DNA from 3 places in the Kribbella amoyensis genome. Region 3 is predicted to be linked to each of the others. Evidence: riboswitches for the same ligand, from Rfam matches in the RefSeq annotation. Region 3 holds a riboswitch; each other region holds the start of a gene.
The links. Region 3 has a riboswitch for cobalamin ahead of FB561_RS24330 (putative cobaltochelatase). Riboswitches for the same ligand answer to the same signal wherever they lie in the genome.
Positions count from the first base shown of each region.

Region 1: another riboswitch for cobalamin. It lies ahead of metE (5-methyltetrahydropteroyltriglutamate--homocysteine S-methyltransferase); the one in region 3 lies ahead of FB561_RS24330 (putative cobaltochelatase).
Region 2: another riboswitch for cobalamin. It lies ahead of FB561_RS07450 (CbtB domain-containing protein); the one in region 3 lies ahead of FB561_RS24330 (putative cobaltochelatase).

Region 1 is NZ_VIVK01000005.1:20,005-25,403, forward strand. Features, by position in the region: gene FB561_RS37515 (iron-siderophore ABC transporter substrate-binding protein) at 1-589, opposite strand, end outside; gene FB561_RS37520 (penicillin-binding protein) at 663-2,936, shown strand; cobalamin riboswitch at 2,985-3,213, shown strand; partial or broken gene metE (5-methyltetrahydropteroyltriglutamate--homocysteine S-methyltransferase) at 3,342-5,399, shown strand, end outside.
Region 2 is NZ_VIVK01000001.1:1,554,152-1,559,550, forward strand. Features, by position in the region: gene FB561_RS07435 (alpha/beta hydrolase) at 1-117, opposite strand, end outside; gene FB561_RS07440 (histidine phosphatase family protein) at 206-757, opposite strand; gene FB561_RS07445 (CbtA family protein) at 754-1,533, opposite strand; gene FB561_RS07450 (CbtB domain-containing protein) at 1,596-1,793, opposite strand; cobalamin riboswitch at 1,812-1,962, opposite strand; gene FB561_RS07455 (LysE family translocator) at 2,032-2,670, shown strand; gene FB561_RS07460 (MFS transporter) at 2,677-4,053, opposite strand; gene FB561_RS07465 (DUF1304 domain-containing protein) at 4,115-4,483, opposite strand; gene FB561_RS07470 (DEAD/DEAH box helicase) at 4,592-5,399, opposite strand, start outside.
Region 3 is NZ_VIVK01000001.1:5,196,797-5,202,195, reverse strand. Features, by position in the region: gene FB561_RS24330 (putative cobaltochelatase) at 1-1,579, opposite strand, end outside; cobalamin riboswitch at 1,651-1,777, opposite strand; gene surE (5'/3'-nucleotidase SurE) at 1,847-2,614, opposite strand; gene cobN (cobaltochelatase subunit CobN) at 2,673-5,399, opposite strand, start outside.

The sequences.
Region 1 (5,399 bases), on a different contig from region 3:
TCGTCTTCCCGGCGAACTCGGGGTGCTCGCTCGCCGCCTGCTCGAAGCTCTTGGTGGCCGCGTCGATCACCTCGCGTCCCTTGGCGGACCGGCCCAGCGCCGCCGCGATCAGCTCGGTCTGCTGCTTCCAGGACAGCTTGTACTGCTCGGCGCCGGCCGGGACGCCCACCGTCGGCGCGATCGCGGCGAGGGTGTCGTACCGGGCCTGGTCGCCGCTGGACTTCACGTCGAGGATCAGGTCCGGCTTCAGCGCCGCGATCTTCTCGTACTCGGGCTCGAGCGTGCCGATCAGCTGCGGCGCCTGCTGGTACATCCCCTTCGCCCAGACACCGACCCCTTCACCGCCGAAGGCGAGCCAGTCGCTCGCGCCGACCGGCTGGACCCCGAGCGCCAGCGCCGTCTCCGCGTCGCCCCAGCCGAGGGCGACCACCCGCTTCGGCTCGGAAGGGACCTTCACCTCGCCGAACTTCGTGGCCACGCGGGCGAACGGCTCGTCCGCGCTCGCCTCCTCCGGGCCGGTCCCGCACCCCGCGAACGTCGTCGCGAGGGCGAGCAGGGCAGCCGCAACTCCGATGCGTCGAGCGATCATGGCGGTTAGGTTAACCTAACCTAATTTGCGGCGAGTCCTGACCCGCCTCCACCTCCTCCGTTAGCCTTGTGGTATGCGCACAGCCGAAAGGGGTGTCCGCAGTCGCGCTCGGTCGCTGGTCGTGTTCCTCGGCGTGAGCGTGCTGGCTGGTGCGCTGGCCGCGGGGCTGGCGATTCCGTTCGCGGGGTTCGCCGGGTTCGCCACCCAGAAGGCGGCCGTCTCGATGCAGAACCTGCCGCAGGACCTGGAGACCGCTCCACTCGCCGTCCGCAGCAAGATGCTGGCCGCCGACGGGACCTGGATCGCCACCCTCTACGAACAGAACCGGGTCCCGGTGCCGCTGGACCAGATCAGCCCGATCATGCGGCGCGCGATCGTCGCGATCGAGGACTCACGCTTCTACGAGCACGGCGCCCTGGACGCCCAGGGCACGCTGCGCGCGCTGATCCGGAACCGGAGCGAGGGCTCGGTCCAGCAGGGCGGCTCCAGCATCACCCAGCAGTACGTGAAGATGAGCCTGATCGAGAAGGCCGACACCGCCGAGCAACGCAAAGCGGCCACCGCCGTCACCTACGAGCGCAAGCTCACCGAGCTGCGGTACGCGGTCGCCATCGAGAAGCAGTTCAGCAAGGACCAGATCCTGGAGAAGTACCTGAACCTGGCCAACTTCGGCGACGGCGCGTTCGGCGTCCAGACGGCCGCGCAGCACTACTTCGGCGTCTCGGCCGCCAAGCTCACCCTGCCCCAGGCCGCGATGCTGGCCGGCCTGGTGAAGAACCCGACCGGGTACGACCCGACGAACAACCTGAAGCGGGCCAAGGACCGCCGGGACCTGGTCATCGCCCGGATGCGCGAGCTGAACCTGATCACTGCCAAGCAGGCCGCGGACGCCAGGAAGGCGCCGGTGATCGACTTCAAGAAGATCCGCAAGGTCCCGAACGGCTGCGCCAACTCGCGGTACCCGTTCTACTGCGAGTACGCGGTGGCCAAGTTGCTGGACAACCCGGCCCTCGGCAGTACCCCGAAGGAGCGCGAGCACTACCTGAAGACCGGCGGGCTGACCATCCGGACCTCGCTCGACCCGCGGATCCAGGCGGCCGCGCAGGCGTCGATCAAGGAGCACGCCAAGGTCTCGGACACCGCGATCGCGGCCATCACCGTGGTCGAGCCAGGCAGCGGCCTGGTCAAGGGGATGGTGCAGAGCAAGCCGTACGGCAAGGGCCGCAACCACACGTACTACAACCTGAACGTGGAGAAGTCGTACCCCGGCGGGTACGGCGGGTTCCAGAACGGCTCCACCATGAAGGCGTTCACGATCGCGGCCGCGATCCAGCAGGGGCTGCCGCTGACGTACCGGATCAACTCGCCCGCGCAGATCGACCTGAGTGGACGCCGGTTCAAGACCTGCTCCGGCTCCACCCGGGACCCGAACTACCGCCCGCGGAACTCCACCCGCAGCGGCAACCTGACGATGATCGAAGCCGCGAAGGCCTCGACCAACACGTACTTCCTGCAACTGTCCCAGCGCACCGGGCTGTGCTCGATCGCCACGATCGCGGCGAACCTCGGCATGTACAACGCGCAGACCCAGGAACCGCTCGACCAGGTGGTCTCGATGACGCTCGGCGTCGGGTACGTGACTCCGTTGATGCTCTCGAACGCGTACGCGACCTTCGCGGCCCGCGGCAAGTACTGCCGGCCGACCGTGGTCACGTCGGTGCAGGACAAGTCCGGCAAGCCCGTCCAGACGCCCGGGATCGGTTGCCGGCAGGTCCTCACTCCCGCCGTCGCCGACGGCGTCAACCGCGTCCTCAGCGCCGTGATGGAACCGGGCGGTACCGGCGGCCGGCTGAACTTCGGCAACTGGGACCTGGCCGGCAAGACCGGCACCATCCAGGACAACCTGGCCGTCTGGTACGCCGGCTACACCCCGAACCTGGCCGCGGCCGCCGTCGTCGCCGACGCCACCCTGCCGTACACGAACCTGATGTACGGCCACACCCTCGACGGCCAGGACATCTCCGACCCGACCGGGTCCGGGACCGCGGGCCCGCTCTGGCAGACCGCGATGGAGAAGGCCCTGCAGGGGATGCCGCTGCGCCGCTTCGTCCCGCCGAACAGCAAGATCACCGGCGGCGACGGCAAGTCCCTGCCCCCGGTCAGCGGGATGAGCCCCGGCGAGGCGACGGACACGCTGAGCCGAGCCGGGTACCAGGTCGTCCTGTCCGGCGACCGGGTGAACTCCCCGGAGGCCGAGGGCACCGTCGCCTACACCGATCCGCGAACCGGCGACCGCCCGCCCCCGGGGTCCCAGGTGACGCTGTTCCTCTCCAACGGGCAGAACTGATCGCTGCCGAGGTGAGACGGCCGACACACCGGGTCGACGGGACGCGCTAAGGTCGGTGCCGCCGATGGTTCGTGTCGGCCGCGCAGAGGCGCGGCGAGGCACGAGGCAACAGGGAACCTGGCGCGAATCCGGGACTGCCCCGCAGCGGTGAACGGGAACGACCGCCGTCAGAAGCACTGGGCCGCAAGGCCTGGGAAGCGACGGCCAGTAGGCCAGCCGACCGAATCCGGTCGGCCCGCCCGTGAGTCCGAACACCTGCCTTCGGTCCGCACACCACCCGGTGTGCGGTGAGGTCGAGGGTCTCGTGGGAGGACCTGCCTGCAGCGGCTGCCGTGCGTCGGCGTGCCGCCTGGTCGCCGTCCCGCGAGCCCAGCGCCTCGTCACCGCGCTCGCGAGGAGAGAGACGTGAACACATCCATCGGTCCGATCGGGACCACCGTGCTGGGCTACCCGCGGATCGGGCCCCGGCGAGAACTCAAGCACGCCGTCGAGCAGTACTGGGCCGGCGCGATCGACGCCACCGAACTCGAGCGCCGCACGGCCGGGCAACGAGCCGCCACGCTCACCGACCTGGCCGGCCGCGGCTTGGACGTCGTTCCTGGCAACACGTTCTCGTACTACGACCAGGTACTCGACCTGGCCCATCTGGTCGACGCCGTACCGCACCGCTTCCGCGAACTCGGGTTGTCGCGGCTCGACACGTACTTCGCGATGGCCCGTGGTACCGGCGACGTGGCTCCGCTGGAACTGACGAAGTGGTTCGACACGAACTACCACTACCTGGTCCCCGAACTCGACGGCGCGACCAGCTTCCGGCTCGCCGGGGACAAGCCGCTGGCCGAGCTCGCCGAGGCGGCCGCGCTCGGGGTACGGACCCGGCCTGTCCTGGTCGGCCCGGTGACGTTCCTGCTGTTGTCGAAGGCGTCGGCGGATGCGGCCCCCGGCTTCGCCCCGCTCGATCTGCTCGACCCGCTGCTCGACGTGTACGCGGAACTGCTCGAGCGACTCGACGCGGCCGGCGCCGAGTGGGTCCAGCTCGACGAACCGGCGTTCGTGGCTGACCGGACCCCGGCCGAGTTGGACGTCTTGCGGTCCGCGTACGACCGGCTGTCCGCGCTCCCCCGGCGCCCGAAGCTGCTGGTGGCGTCGTACTTCGGCGACCTGGGCGACGCACTCCCCCGGCTGGCGGCCACCGCGGTGGAGGGGATCGCCGTCGACCTGGTGTCCGCGCCCGGGACCGTCGAACGGATCGCGGCGCTGCCCGAGTTCCAGCGCAAGACGGTGGTCGCGGGAGTGGTGGACGGGCGCAACGTTTGGCGGACCGACCTCGGGGCCGCCCTGTCACGGTGCGCGGTGCTGCTCGGATCGGTTGGTCAGCTGGTGGTTTCGACGTCCTGCTCGCTGCTCCACGTCCCGTACGACGTGGCCGTGGAGACCGACGTCGATCCCCAGGTCCGCGACCGGCTGAGCTTCGCCGCGCAGAAGGTCGACGAGGTGGTACTCCTCGGCCGGGCGCTCCACGACGACCGCGGCGTCCTGAGCTCGGCCGTTGGACGTGAGCCGGGAGATACCGAGATCCAGGCGCGAGTGGCCGCGATCCGGCCCGAGGACCGGCGTCGCGCCCCGTACGCCGAACGCGCCGCCGCGCAACGGGAGGCCCTCCGGCTGCCCGCGGTTCCGACCACGACGATCGGCTCCTTCCCGCAGACGGCCGACGTCCGCCGAGCGCGGGCCGAGTTCCAGGCGGGCCGGATCGACCAGTCGACGTACGACGAGCGGATGCGCGCCGAGATCGCCCGGGTGGTGCTGGTCCAGACCGAGCTGGGGCTCGACGTCCTGGTCCACGGCGAGCCGGAACGCAACGACATGGTGCAGTACTTCGCCGAGCAGCTCGACGGGTTCGCGACCACCCGGCTCGGCTGGGTCCAGTCGTACGGGACCCGCTGTGTCCGGCCGCCGATCCTGCACGGCGACGTGGCCCGGACCGGCCCGATGACGGTCGGCTGGACGTCGTACGCGCAGTCGCTCACCGATCGGCCGGTGAAGGGCATGCTGACCGGCCCGGTGACGATCCTGGCCTGGTCCTTCGTCCGCGACGACCAGCCGCTCGCGGTCACCGCGGACCAGGTCGCCCTCGCGCTCCGGGACGAGATCGGGGACCTGGTCGACGCCGGCACCGGCATCATCCAGGTCGACGAGCCCGCGTTGCGCGAACTGCTGCCGCTCCGCGAGGCCGAGCACAAGGAGTACCTGGACTGGGCGGTCGGCGCGTTCCGGTTGGCCACCGCCGGTGCGCCCGCGCGAGTCCAGGTGCACACGCATCTGTGCTACTCCGAGTTCGGCGCGGTGATCGCCGGGATCGACGGCCTCGACGCGGACGTGACCACGATCGAGGCGGCCCGGTCGCGGATGGAGGTCCTGGCCGACCTGGGGCGGATCGGCTTCGGCCGCGGCGTCGGACCC
Region 2 (5,399 bases), 3.6 Mb from region 3:
CCGGTCGGCCTCGGTCGCGGTCCCCTCGTCGGTCGCGGCCTGCAACCGGTCGCGAGCCGCGAGCAGGCGCGCGTGGTTGGCGCGGTAACGCTCTTCGAGCTGCTCGGCATCCGGCATCGCGACTCCCCGTGACAGTCGGTCACCCGGGCATCACACCGGGCTTCCGGCAGTCTGGCACCGGAAACGGCTGACGGGAAGTAGTAACTCAGTGGAAGGCGAGTGACCAGTTGCCGGCGCGCAGGGAAAGCTCCACCGCCGCAAGTGGCCGGACGTCCACGTGCCGCAGCGACTCGGCCGGCGCTTCCAACACGTACAGCACTGCCGCCCGGACCACGGCCGGATGCACCACGGCGACGACCGTACTGCGCTCGTCGTGCCGCTGACCGAGATCGCCGAGCCAGTCGGCGACCCGGGTGATCAGGTCGTTCTCGGTCTCGCCGTTCGGCGGGGCGGTGTGCGGGCGGTCGAGCCATGCGGCGACCCGGTCCGGCTCGGCCGCGAGCAACTCCTCGAGGTTCCGCCCGGACCAGTCGCCGTACTGCCGATCGCGGAGCGCGGCGTCCACGGTCGGGGTCAGGCCGAGCACCTCGGCGGTCCGGACCGCGGCCGGTTCGGGACCGCAGTACGCGTGATCGGCGGACACCTTGAGCTCGCGGGCAGCGTCGAGCCCGGCCGCATCGGGCGCGGGCTCACCGCCGAGAACGAGGCCGCGGAGGCCTGGGGTCAGGGCATGCGCCAGCAGCCGAAGGGCGGTCACGCGGCCACCACCTCAGACTCGGACTTCGACGGAACGCGACGATCCACGAGCGCAGCGTAACCGAATCCGATCAGGGTCCAGAGCACCGCCTGAGTACCGAGCGAGGCGAACCGGAACTGCCAGAGCAGCGTGGCCGGGAACGACCCCGGCACCTCGTTGATCGCGGGCAGCACCAGGTACGCCGCGACCACGGTCGCCAGGAGCGCCGCACCGCCGACGCCGAGCCGGATCCACGGCGCCTCGCCGAACCGCGCCGCCCAGCGGGACGCGGCCACGCCGGCCCAGATCGCGAGCAACCCGATCACCAGGGTGAGCAGGTAGCTGACCGTGCGTTTGGTAATCGTCTCCGGGTCACCGACCGCGGGCGGGTTCGGCGGGTACTTCAGGAACGGCACCAGCACGATCCCGACGAACCCGGCTGCCGCCAGACCGAGCGCGGCGTACGAGTCGTTGGTGGTCCGCAGTCGCCGGCGCAGCAGCGTGAATCCGACGGCGAAGATGCCGCCGAGCGCGACGCCGTACAGGGCCGTGGCGAGGAAGAGGCCGGCCCGCTGACCGCTCCGGCTGACGAGTGGCTCCTCCTCGTCGGCGGGTGCCGCCTCCGTGCTGGTGTCGTGCGAATCGCCGTGGGTGTGCGCGGCGCCGCCAGCCTCTTCGATCGCGATCGCGGCGTCGATGTGCGGTTCGCCCGTCACGTACGCGAAGGCGCCGGCCAGCAGACCGGCGAAGAGCCCGACGAGGAGTCCGCGCACGACAAGGTTGCCGAAAGTGCGCATGACAGAGTCCTGTCCGTGAGGTTCAGCCCGGAACCCGGGCCGGTGAGGGGTGGAGCAGGACGTCAGTGGCAGGGCACGCCGAGCAGGTGCCGGCCGTCGTGCATCAGCTCGTGCAGGAACATCCCGGAACGGGAGACGGCGCCCTGGTCGAACGCGACCAGGTAAGCCAGCGTCAGCAGCAGACCGACGGTGAGCAGGGCGGTCGCGAGCAGACGCGGCGAGACAGCCGGTACGGCGACCGAGCGAGCAGGAGCGGGCATCGTGAATACCTCCTGGGGAAGTGCGCGTCCCCTTCGAAAGGTCTGCTGGTGCCCGAGCGTCCTGACTCACGAGCAAGCTCGCTCACAGTGGCGCGGCCGTACCGGACTCTCACCGGTTTCCCTCATGGCATCGCAGGTTGTCCTGCGAACCGTAGCGGCCACGTTCGGCAAGGGTCAACGGACGAGACGAGCCGGGTGATGTTTCCCACCGGGTCGCGGACCCACCTACGCTGAGCAGATGCCGTCTGCCCATCACCTGGTCGCGTTCGCCGTCACCGCCTTGGTGATCATCGTCGTCCCCGGACCGAGCGTGCTGTTCATCGTCGGTCGCGCGCTCGCCGTCGGCCGCCGGGAAGCGTTGCTCACGATGGTCGGCAACACGCTCGGCGCCACCGTGATGCTGCTCGCCGTCGCCTTCGGCCTCGGCGCCCTGATCGCGGCCAGCGCCGTCGCCCTGACCGTGGTGAAGCTGGCCGGCGCGGCGTACCTCGTGTATCTCGGCGTGCACGCGTTCCGCACCCGCAAGTCGCTGGCCGAGGCGCTCGCGACCGGGGTGAAGCCGGGCAGCACGCGGCGCGTTCTGCGGCAAGGGTTCCTGGTCGGCGTCACGAACGCGAAGACGGCCGTGTTCTTCGCCGTGGTGTTGCCGCAGTTCGTCGACGCGAAGGCGGGACCGGCGACGGCGCAGATCCTGGTCCTCGGCCTGGTGTTCCTGCTCATCGCCCTGTGCACCGACAGCCTGTGGGCCCTGGTCGCCGGGACGGCGCGGGAGTGGTTCGCCCGATCGCCACGGCGGCTCGAACTGGTCGGTGGGACCGGCGGGCTGATGATCATCGGCCTCGGCGCGAGCATCGCGGTCAGCGGGTCCAAGGAGTAGGCCGGCTCAGGCTCGCGTCCGCCGGGCCGCGACGACACCGAGCAGGGCGAGGGCCGCGGGCAGACCGAACGCGGTCAGGTACGCCGTCGTCGCGGAGTGCGGCTCGAGCGCGGCGAACAGCGAGCCGCCGACCGCCAGTACGGTTGCCGTCAGCAACGAGTCGCTCAGCTGCAAGGCCGAGCTGTTCGCGCCCTGCTGTTCCGGACTCGAGTACTCCAGCACCAGCACCGAGACGGTCGGGAACACGGTCCCCATCCCGAGCCCGGCCAAACCCCAGCCGAGGATCCCGATCACGACCGGGACGTGCTCGTTCAGGGTCGCGGCCGCGATCACGATGCCGAGCAGCAGCGACACCATGCCCGCCTGCAGGAAGACGTGCGGCTCGAACGGCTGGTTCGGCCGGCCGCGGTACCAGGAGGCTGCGGTCCAGCTCAGCGCGCTCACGGTGAGCACGAGCCCCGCGAACGCCGGCGACAGCCCGCGTTCACGGGTCAGCATCAGCGGCAGGAAGACCTCGGCCACGAACCCGGCTGCCGCGACCAGGCCGCGCAACGCGATCACCGCGGGCAGCCCGGCCCCGATCGCGAACGTGCCCTTCGGCAGCAGCCTGGGCGCGAACGAAGCGACCGCGGCCAGACCGACGACGATCAGCGCGAGCTGGAGTACGCCCCGCTGCTGGCCACCGTAGTGGAGCAGCCCGACGCCGACGGCGGCCGCGAGCGCCCACCACGCCTGCCTGTTCCAGAGCTTGCCACTGGTTGTCGCCCGGACGTCACCGCGAGCCAGACCGGGCCGCATGATCAGCGCGGCCGGGATCGCCATCACCGGTACGGCGAGGAAGACGATGCGCCAGTTGGTGTGCTCCACGATCAACCCGGCGATCGCGGGCCCGACCAACGACGGCACCACCCAGCCGGTCGCGAACGCCGCGAAGATCCGCGGTCGCAGCGCCGCCGGGTACAGGTGGCCGACGACCACGTACAACGCGACCGTCAGCAGGCCCGCGCCGAAGCCCTGGATGACGCGGCCGACGACCAGGACCTCCATCGTGGGAGCCAGCCCGGCGATCAGCAGTCCGGCGAGGAACCACGCGGTGCCGTACCAGAGCGGGCGGGTCGGCCCTTTCAGGTCGGACCAGGTGCCCGAGACGACCATCGCGACGACGCCGGAAGCCAGCGGCCCGCCGAACGCGAGGGCATACAGCGACAACCCGTCGAGCGCCTGCGCCACGGTCGGCATCGCGGTGGTGACCGCCAGCGACTCGAACGCGACCAGGGTGATCAGCGCGACCATCCCGACGGTCAGGGCGCGGTACTCCGGCGCGAGCACGCCGGGGGTTCGGGCCGGAGCGCGGGTCGGTTCGTCGGTCGCGGTGGTGGTCATGTCGAAACCTTCAGGCCTCAAGTGCGCTTGAAGTCAACTGGCGACGTCGAGCGATCCTGAATCAGAGCACGGCGGCGAACACCAGCGCGAGGATCGGCGGCACGGCCTGCAACGCGGCGGACCGGACCATCCGCCGGTCCGAGGCAACCAGGACGAGACCGGCCCCGGCCATACAGGCACACGCGAACAGCGCGATCGCGTGACCCCGGTCGCCGCCCGCGACCAGACCGCCGAGCGCCCCGATCGCCAGGAAGAGGTTGTAGAAGCCCTGGTTGAACGCCCACGGCCGCGCCACCTCGGCCTCCTCCGGCGTCCTGATCAGGAACCGCCGGTAGGTGCTCGGCTTGCGGAACAGCACGCTCTCCAGCGCGAAGACGGCGAGGTGGAACACACCGGCCAGGCCGACGAAGATCTGCGCGACGATGCTCACTCCCGCACCGTACCGGCCTGGGTCCGTCACCAGGAGGAGGCGCAGTGGCCCCCGACAAGAGACCACGCCCGCCCTTCCCGGCGCGGGCGTGGTCTCTACGGGATGTTGTCAGCGGGAGCGGCGGCTGCCGGCTCGGGTGCCGGCGGAGAAGGCTGCTGCTCCTGCCGGGCGGCTGGTGGCTCCCGGGGTGGTCGTCGTGTAGCTCTTGGGTGCCGCGGCCGACTTGGACGCGCCGCCCCGCGGGTTGCCGGCTCGCGCGTTGGTGCCTCGCGAGTTGGCGCCTCGCGGGTTGCCGCCTGCGCGACCCCGGCGACGGCGTCCGCGCGACCCCGCCGAGCCGCGGGCCGACTCACCGTCCGTGGCGCGGTCCCGCTCCGACGTACCTTCCGCGGTGCGCCCGGCGGCCCGGCGTACCGGCTGGGTCTTGGCGGGCGGCTCCACGAAGGTCCGCTCGCCCGGTGCGAGCTCGGTGAGCAGCGGATCACCCGGGATCAGCTTGGTGACGGTCGGCGCGATCCCCGCCTTGCGGGTGAGGTCGCGGACGTCGCGGACCTGGTCGTCCGTCATCAGCGTGACCACGGTGCCCTCCGCACCGGCCCGAGCGGTCCGGCCGGAGCGGTGCAGGTACGCCTTGTGCTCGATCGGCGGGTCGGCGTGGATGACCAGGGTGACGTCGTCCACGTGGATCCCGCGAGCCGCGATGTCGGTCGCGACCAGCGTGTTCGCCGAGCCGTCCGAGAACGCCTCCAGGTTCCGTGTGCGGGCGCCCTGGGACAGGTTGCCGTGCAGCTCCACCGCGGGGACGCCTTGCGCGATCAGCTTCTTGGTCAGCGCCTTCGCGCCGTACTTGGTCCGGGTGAACACCAGCGTCCGCCCCGGCGCCGCGGTCAGGTCGACCAGGACGGGCAGCCGGGTG
Region 3 (5,399 bases):
CCAGCAGGAGCGAGACGATCGCCGTCTTCACCTCGCCCATCCGCTTCTTCGTCCCCATCGAGCCGGACGCGTCGACGCAGAAGAGGACCAGGTTGCCCTCGCGGCCTTCGCGGACCGTCATCCGGACGTCGGCCGGCCGCACGGCGAGACCCGGACCGGTCCGGCCGCGGGTGCGCTGGTGCGGCGCCGCGTTGCGCAGGGTCGCCAGCAGATGCGGGCGGCCGGACTCACGCCCGACCCGGACGCGGTCGCCGACGACGCGGCCCACCTCGGTGATCGCGCGCGACCGGCGGCCGGCGACCCCGGTCCCGGCCGACTGGATGCTGAGCAGGCGCGCCTTGTACGGCTCGGAACTGGCCGCGACCTGCCCGGCCGGCGCCGCGCCAGCTTGCTCGGCGTTGTTCGCGTCGTCGGCGCCGGAGGACGCGGAGTCGCGGTCCGACCCATCACGATCCGGCCCGCCATCATCCGGACCACCCTCAGGCCCGCCACCCCCGGGACCGCCGTCGGGACCACCGTCGGGATCGTCGTCCGGGTCTTGCGGCATGCTGTCGTTGATCGCCTGCTCGAGCTGCTCCTCGTCCAGCCCGGGCGCGTCGAACGGGTTGCGCCGCCGCCGGTGCGGCAGGGCGAGCTTCGCCGCGGCCCGGACGTCCTCCACCTCCACCACGGTCCGCCCCGACCAGGCCGCGTGTGCGACCGCGGTCCGCGCGGTGACCAGGTCCGCCCGCATCCCGTCCACGTCGAAGGCGGCGCAGATCTCGGCGATCTGCCGCAGCGCCGGGTCGGTCAGGATCACGTCCGCCAGCAGGCTCCGCGCCTTGACGATGCGCTCGGCGAGTTCGCGCTGCGCGGCGTCGTACCGGCCGACGAAGCTCGCCGCGTCGGCCTCGTACGCCAGCCGTGCCCGCATCACCTCGACCCGGACCGCGGGATCCCGGCTCGCGACCACGTCCACGGTCAGGCCGAACCGGTCGAGCAGCTGTGGCCGGAGCTCGCCCTCCTCCGGGTTCATCGTCCCGACCAGGACGAACCGCGCCGGGTGCGTCACCGACACCCCGTCCCGCTCGACGGTCGCCCGGCCCATCGCGGCCGCGTCCAGCAGGACGTCGACCAGGTGGTCGTGCAGCAGGTTGACCTCGTCCACGTACAGCAGCCCGCGATGCGCGGCGGCGAGCAACCCCGGCTCGTACGCCGTGATGCCCTCGGCCAGCGCGCGTTCCAGGTGCAGCGAGCCGAGTACCCGGTCCTCGGTCGCGCCCACCGGCAGTTCCACCAGCCGCGCGGGTCGCACCGCAGCGGCAGCGGCGTCATGGGGACCGTCGGGGCAGTCGGGATCGGGGTCGCCCGGGTCGCAGGAGAACCGGCAGCCGGTGACCACGTCGACCGGGGGCAGGATCTCGGTCAGGGCGCGGACGGCCGTCGACTTGGCCGTCCCCTTCTCGCCGCGGATCAGCACGCCGCCGATGGCCGGTGAGATCGCGGCCAGCACCAGCGCGAGCTGCAGGTCGTCCATCCCGACGACGGCGGTGAACGGGAAGCCCAGCGAAGGACGGGCAGTGGTCGGAGCAGACCGCATCAGCGGCGATTCCCTTCGTCCAGCGGGTGTCCACGCCCGCAACGGCACTCGGCACACCCGGGCACGCCAACGCTCCCGGGCGGACGGCGGCAGATGTCCTGGCTTCCGGGAATCACCCGGTCACAGTGGCGGGACCGCCCCGGACTCCCGGCCTCAGCCGGTCACCGGTGTTCCTCCACTGCCGTCCGCCAGATCATGGCACACGGCGACGCCCCGGGCAGCACTCCGGTCGGGTGGCGACGATCACCACCTACCGGCCGCGGAGCCTCAGGACTGGAGCGCTTCGGTCCACCGGTCGGTGGGAACCGCGACGTCGGTCTCGCGCACCCCGACGATGGGCGTGACGGTGACGTAGCCCTTGGCCAGCAGGGCCTCGTCGGTGGCCGGGTCGGGCGCGGCCTCCGGGTCCTCCAGCACGATCATCGGCTCGCCGGTCTCGGCGACGGTCCCGGCGATGCGGGACCGTTCGATCGGCGTCAGGTGGGCGCGCCGGATCCCCTCCAGCTCGGCCACCGGGCGATCCGGGACGTTCAGCGTGAGGACCGTGCCGGCCGGTTCGCCGACGAGCCAGTCGAGCGCCTCGGCCGCGACCGCGCCGGCGGTCTCCAGGTACTGCGGGGTCTCGGAGTCGATACTCACTGCGAGCGCCGACATCCCCTGGGTCGCGGCGGTGAGCGCGGCCGCGACGGTCCCGGAGTGCAGGATCGGTACGCCGATGTTGTGGCCGTGGTTGATCCCGGAGACGACCACGTCCGGCGCGGCCCCGAACGCGCCGACGGCGGCCAGCGTCACCGCGAGCGCGGGCGTGCCGGCGATCCCCGTGAAGGTGATGCCACCGGCCTCCTCGGACGCCGACTCGATCGGCCGCCCGACCATCCCGGCCCGGGCGGACCCGACGCCGCTCTGGTCGTCCAGCGGCGCGACCACGACCACGTCGTGACCCTGGGCGGCGACGGCTGCCGCGAGGGCGCGGATCCCGCGCGCCTGGTACCCGTCGTCGTTGGTGATCAGGACCCGGAGTCGCTCGGCAGCCATGACTCCACCCAATCACACCGCGTCGGGCCCGGCCTGAACACCGGACGTCGAGCAGGAGTCAGCGGTCCTCGATGTCACCCTCGGTCTCGAGCACGGCGGCCCGCAGGGTCTCCAGGGCTTCGGCGGACGGCTCGGACCACAGTCCGCGCTGGGCCGCTTCGAGCAGCCGCTCCGCGATCCCGTGCCGGGCCCACGGGTTGGACTTGCGGAAGAACTCCGCCACCTCATGGTTCGCGACGTACTCGGTGGTGAGCGTCTCGTACATCCAGTCGTCCACCACCCCCGCGGTCGCGTCGTACCCGAAGAGGTAGTCGACCGTGGCCGCCATCTCGAAGGCGCCCTTGTACCCGTGCCGCTGCATCGCCGCCATCCAGCGCGGATTCACCACCCGGGCCCGGAAGACCCGCTTGGTCTCCTCCTCCAGCGACCGGGTCTTCACCTGCGCGGGCACCGCCGAGTCGCCGATGTACGCCTTCGGGTTGGCGCCGGTCAGGTGCCGCACCATCGCCACCATGCCGCCGTGGTACTGGAAGTAGTCGTCCGAGTCCATGATGTCGTGCTCGCGGGTGTCGGCGTTCTTCGCGGCCACCTGGATCCGGGCGTACGCGCGCTCCATCGACCCACGCGCCTCGGCCCCGTCCAGGCCCTGGCCGTACGCGTACCCGCCCCAGACCGCGTACACCTCGGCCAGCTCGGCGTCGGTCCGCCAGTTCCGCGCGTCGACCAACGGCAGCAGGCCGGCGCCGTACGAGCCGGGCTTGGACCCGAAGACCCGGGCCGTCGACGCCCGCAGATCGTTGCCAGACGCAACGTCATCGAGGACGTGGGCACGCAGGTAGTTGTCCTCGGCCGGCTCGTCCAGGCCGGCGACGGTCCGGACCGCCTCGTCCAGCAGCGCCACCACGTGGGGGAACGCGTCCCGGAAGAACCCGGAGATCCGGATCGTGACGTCGATCCGCGGCCGGCCCAGCTCGGCGACCGGGACCGGCTCGAACCCGGTCACCCGGCGGGACGCCTCGTCCCAGACCGGCCGGCAACCGAGCAGCCAGAGCACCTCGGCCAGGTCGTCGCCCTGGGTCCGCATCGCCGACGTCCCCCAGACCGTCAGGCCGACCGAGCGCGGCCACTCCCCCGTCTCGGCGCGGTGCCGGGTCAGCAGCGAGTCGGCCAGCGCGACCCCGACGTCCCAGGCGTTGCGGCTCGGGATCGCCTTCGGGTCGACGGCGTAGAAGTTCCGGCCGGTCGGCAGCACGTTCACCAGGCCGCGGGTCGGCGAGCCCGACGGACCCGCCTCGACGAACCGGCCGTCCAGGGCGCGCAGCACGTTCGTCAGCTCGTCGCCGGTCCGGCCCAGCCGCGGCACCACCTCGGTCGCGGCGAAGGTCAGCGAGGCGGCCACGGCGGCGGAGTCGCGGCCGAGCACCTCGGCGATCACCACCGGCACCTTGGCCGCGTCCCAGCTCAGCGTCTCCATCCCGAGGACCAGCTTGCGGGAGACCGCCTCGAGCAGGTCCACCCCGTCCGCACCGCTGACCGCGGGCAGGTCCGCCAGTGTCGCGAGGTCGGCCAGCTCCGGGACCGGCTTGCCCGGATCCGCGAGCATCGCCGCATCGTCCACACCGAAGGTCTCACCGAGCGCCTTGCGCAACCCCGGCACCGCGCCCGCCGTACCGCCCCACATCTGGGCAGCGCGCAGGACCGCGAGCACGAGGTTCACCCGTGCCTCGCCGGCCGGACCGCCACCGAGGACGTGCAGGCCGTCGCGGATCTGCACGTCCTTGATCTCGCAGAGGTACCCGTCGAGGTGCAGGACGAACTCGTCGAACTCCTCGTCGTCCGGCTTCTCCGTGGTGTGCAGGTCGTGGTGCAACTGGGCCGCCTGGATCAACGTCCAGATCTGCGCCCGCAAGGTCGGTACCTTCTCCGGGTCGAGCGCCTGCACGGTCGCGTACTCGTCCAGCAGGTACTCCAGCTTGGCCATGTCGCCGTACGTCTCGGCGCGCGCCATCGGCGGGACCAGGTGGTCGACGATCACGGCGTGCCCGCGACGCTTGGCCTGCGTCCCCTCGCCCGGGTCGTTGACGATGAACGGGTACACCAGCGGCAGGTTCCCCAGGACGGCGTCCGGGGCGCAGTCGGCCGCCAGCCCGATCCCCTTGCCCGGCAGCCATTCCAGCGTGCCGTGCTTACCAAGGTGGACGACCGCGTGCGCGCCGAAGCCGCCGTCCTCGGGCGCGGCCTCCAGCCAGCGGTACGCGGCCAGGTAGTGGTGCGACGGGGCCATGTCCGGATCGTGGTAGATCGCCACCGGGTTCTCGCCGAACCCGCGCGGCGGCTGGATCATCAGCACCACGTTGCCGAACGTCAACGCGGCCAGCGCGATCGCCGGCTCCGGCCCGGACGTGTCCACGTACAGCGACCCCGGTGCCTCGCCCCACGCCTCCGTCATCGCGTCCCGCAACGTCACCGGGACCTGGCCGAACCACCGCTGGTACGTCGAGAGCGGGACCTTCGCCGCCGCACTCTCCAGTTGCTCGTCGGTCAGCCAGTCGACGTCGTGTCCACCGGCCGCGATCAGCCGGTGGATCAGCCCGTCGGCCCCCTCGGCACCCTGCAACTCGGTGAGGTCGAGCCCACCCAGGTCGTACCCGGCCGCCTGCAACCGGCCGAGCAGGACGACCGCGGACGCCGGGGTGTCCAGGCCGACCGCGTTCCCGATCCGGGCATGCTTGGTCGGGTACGACGACAGCACCAACGCGACCTTCTTCTCCGCGACCGGGACGTG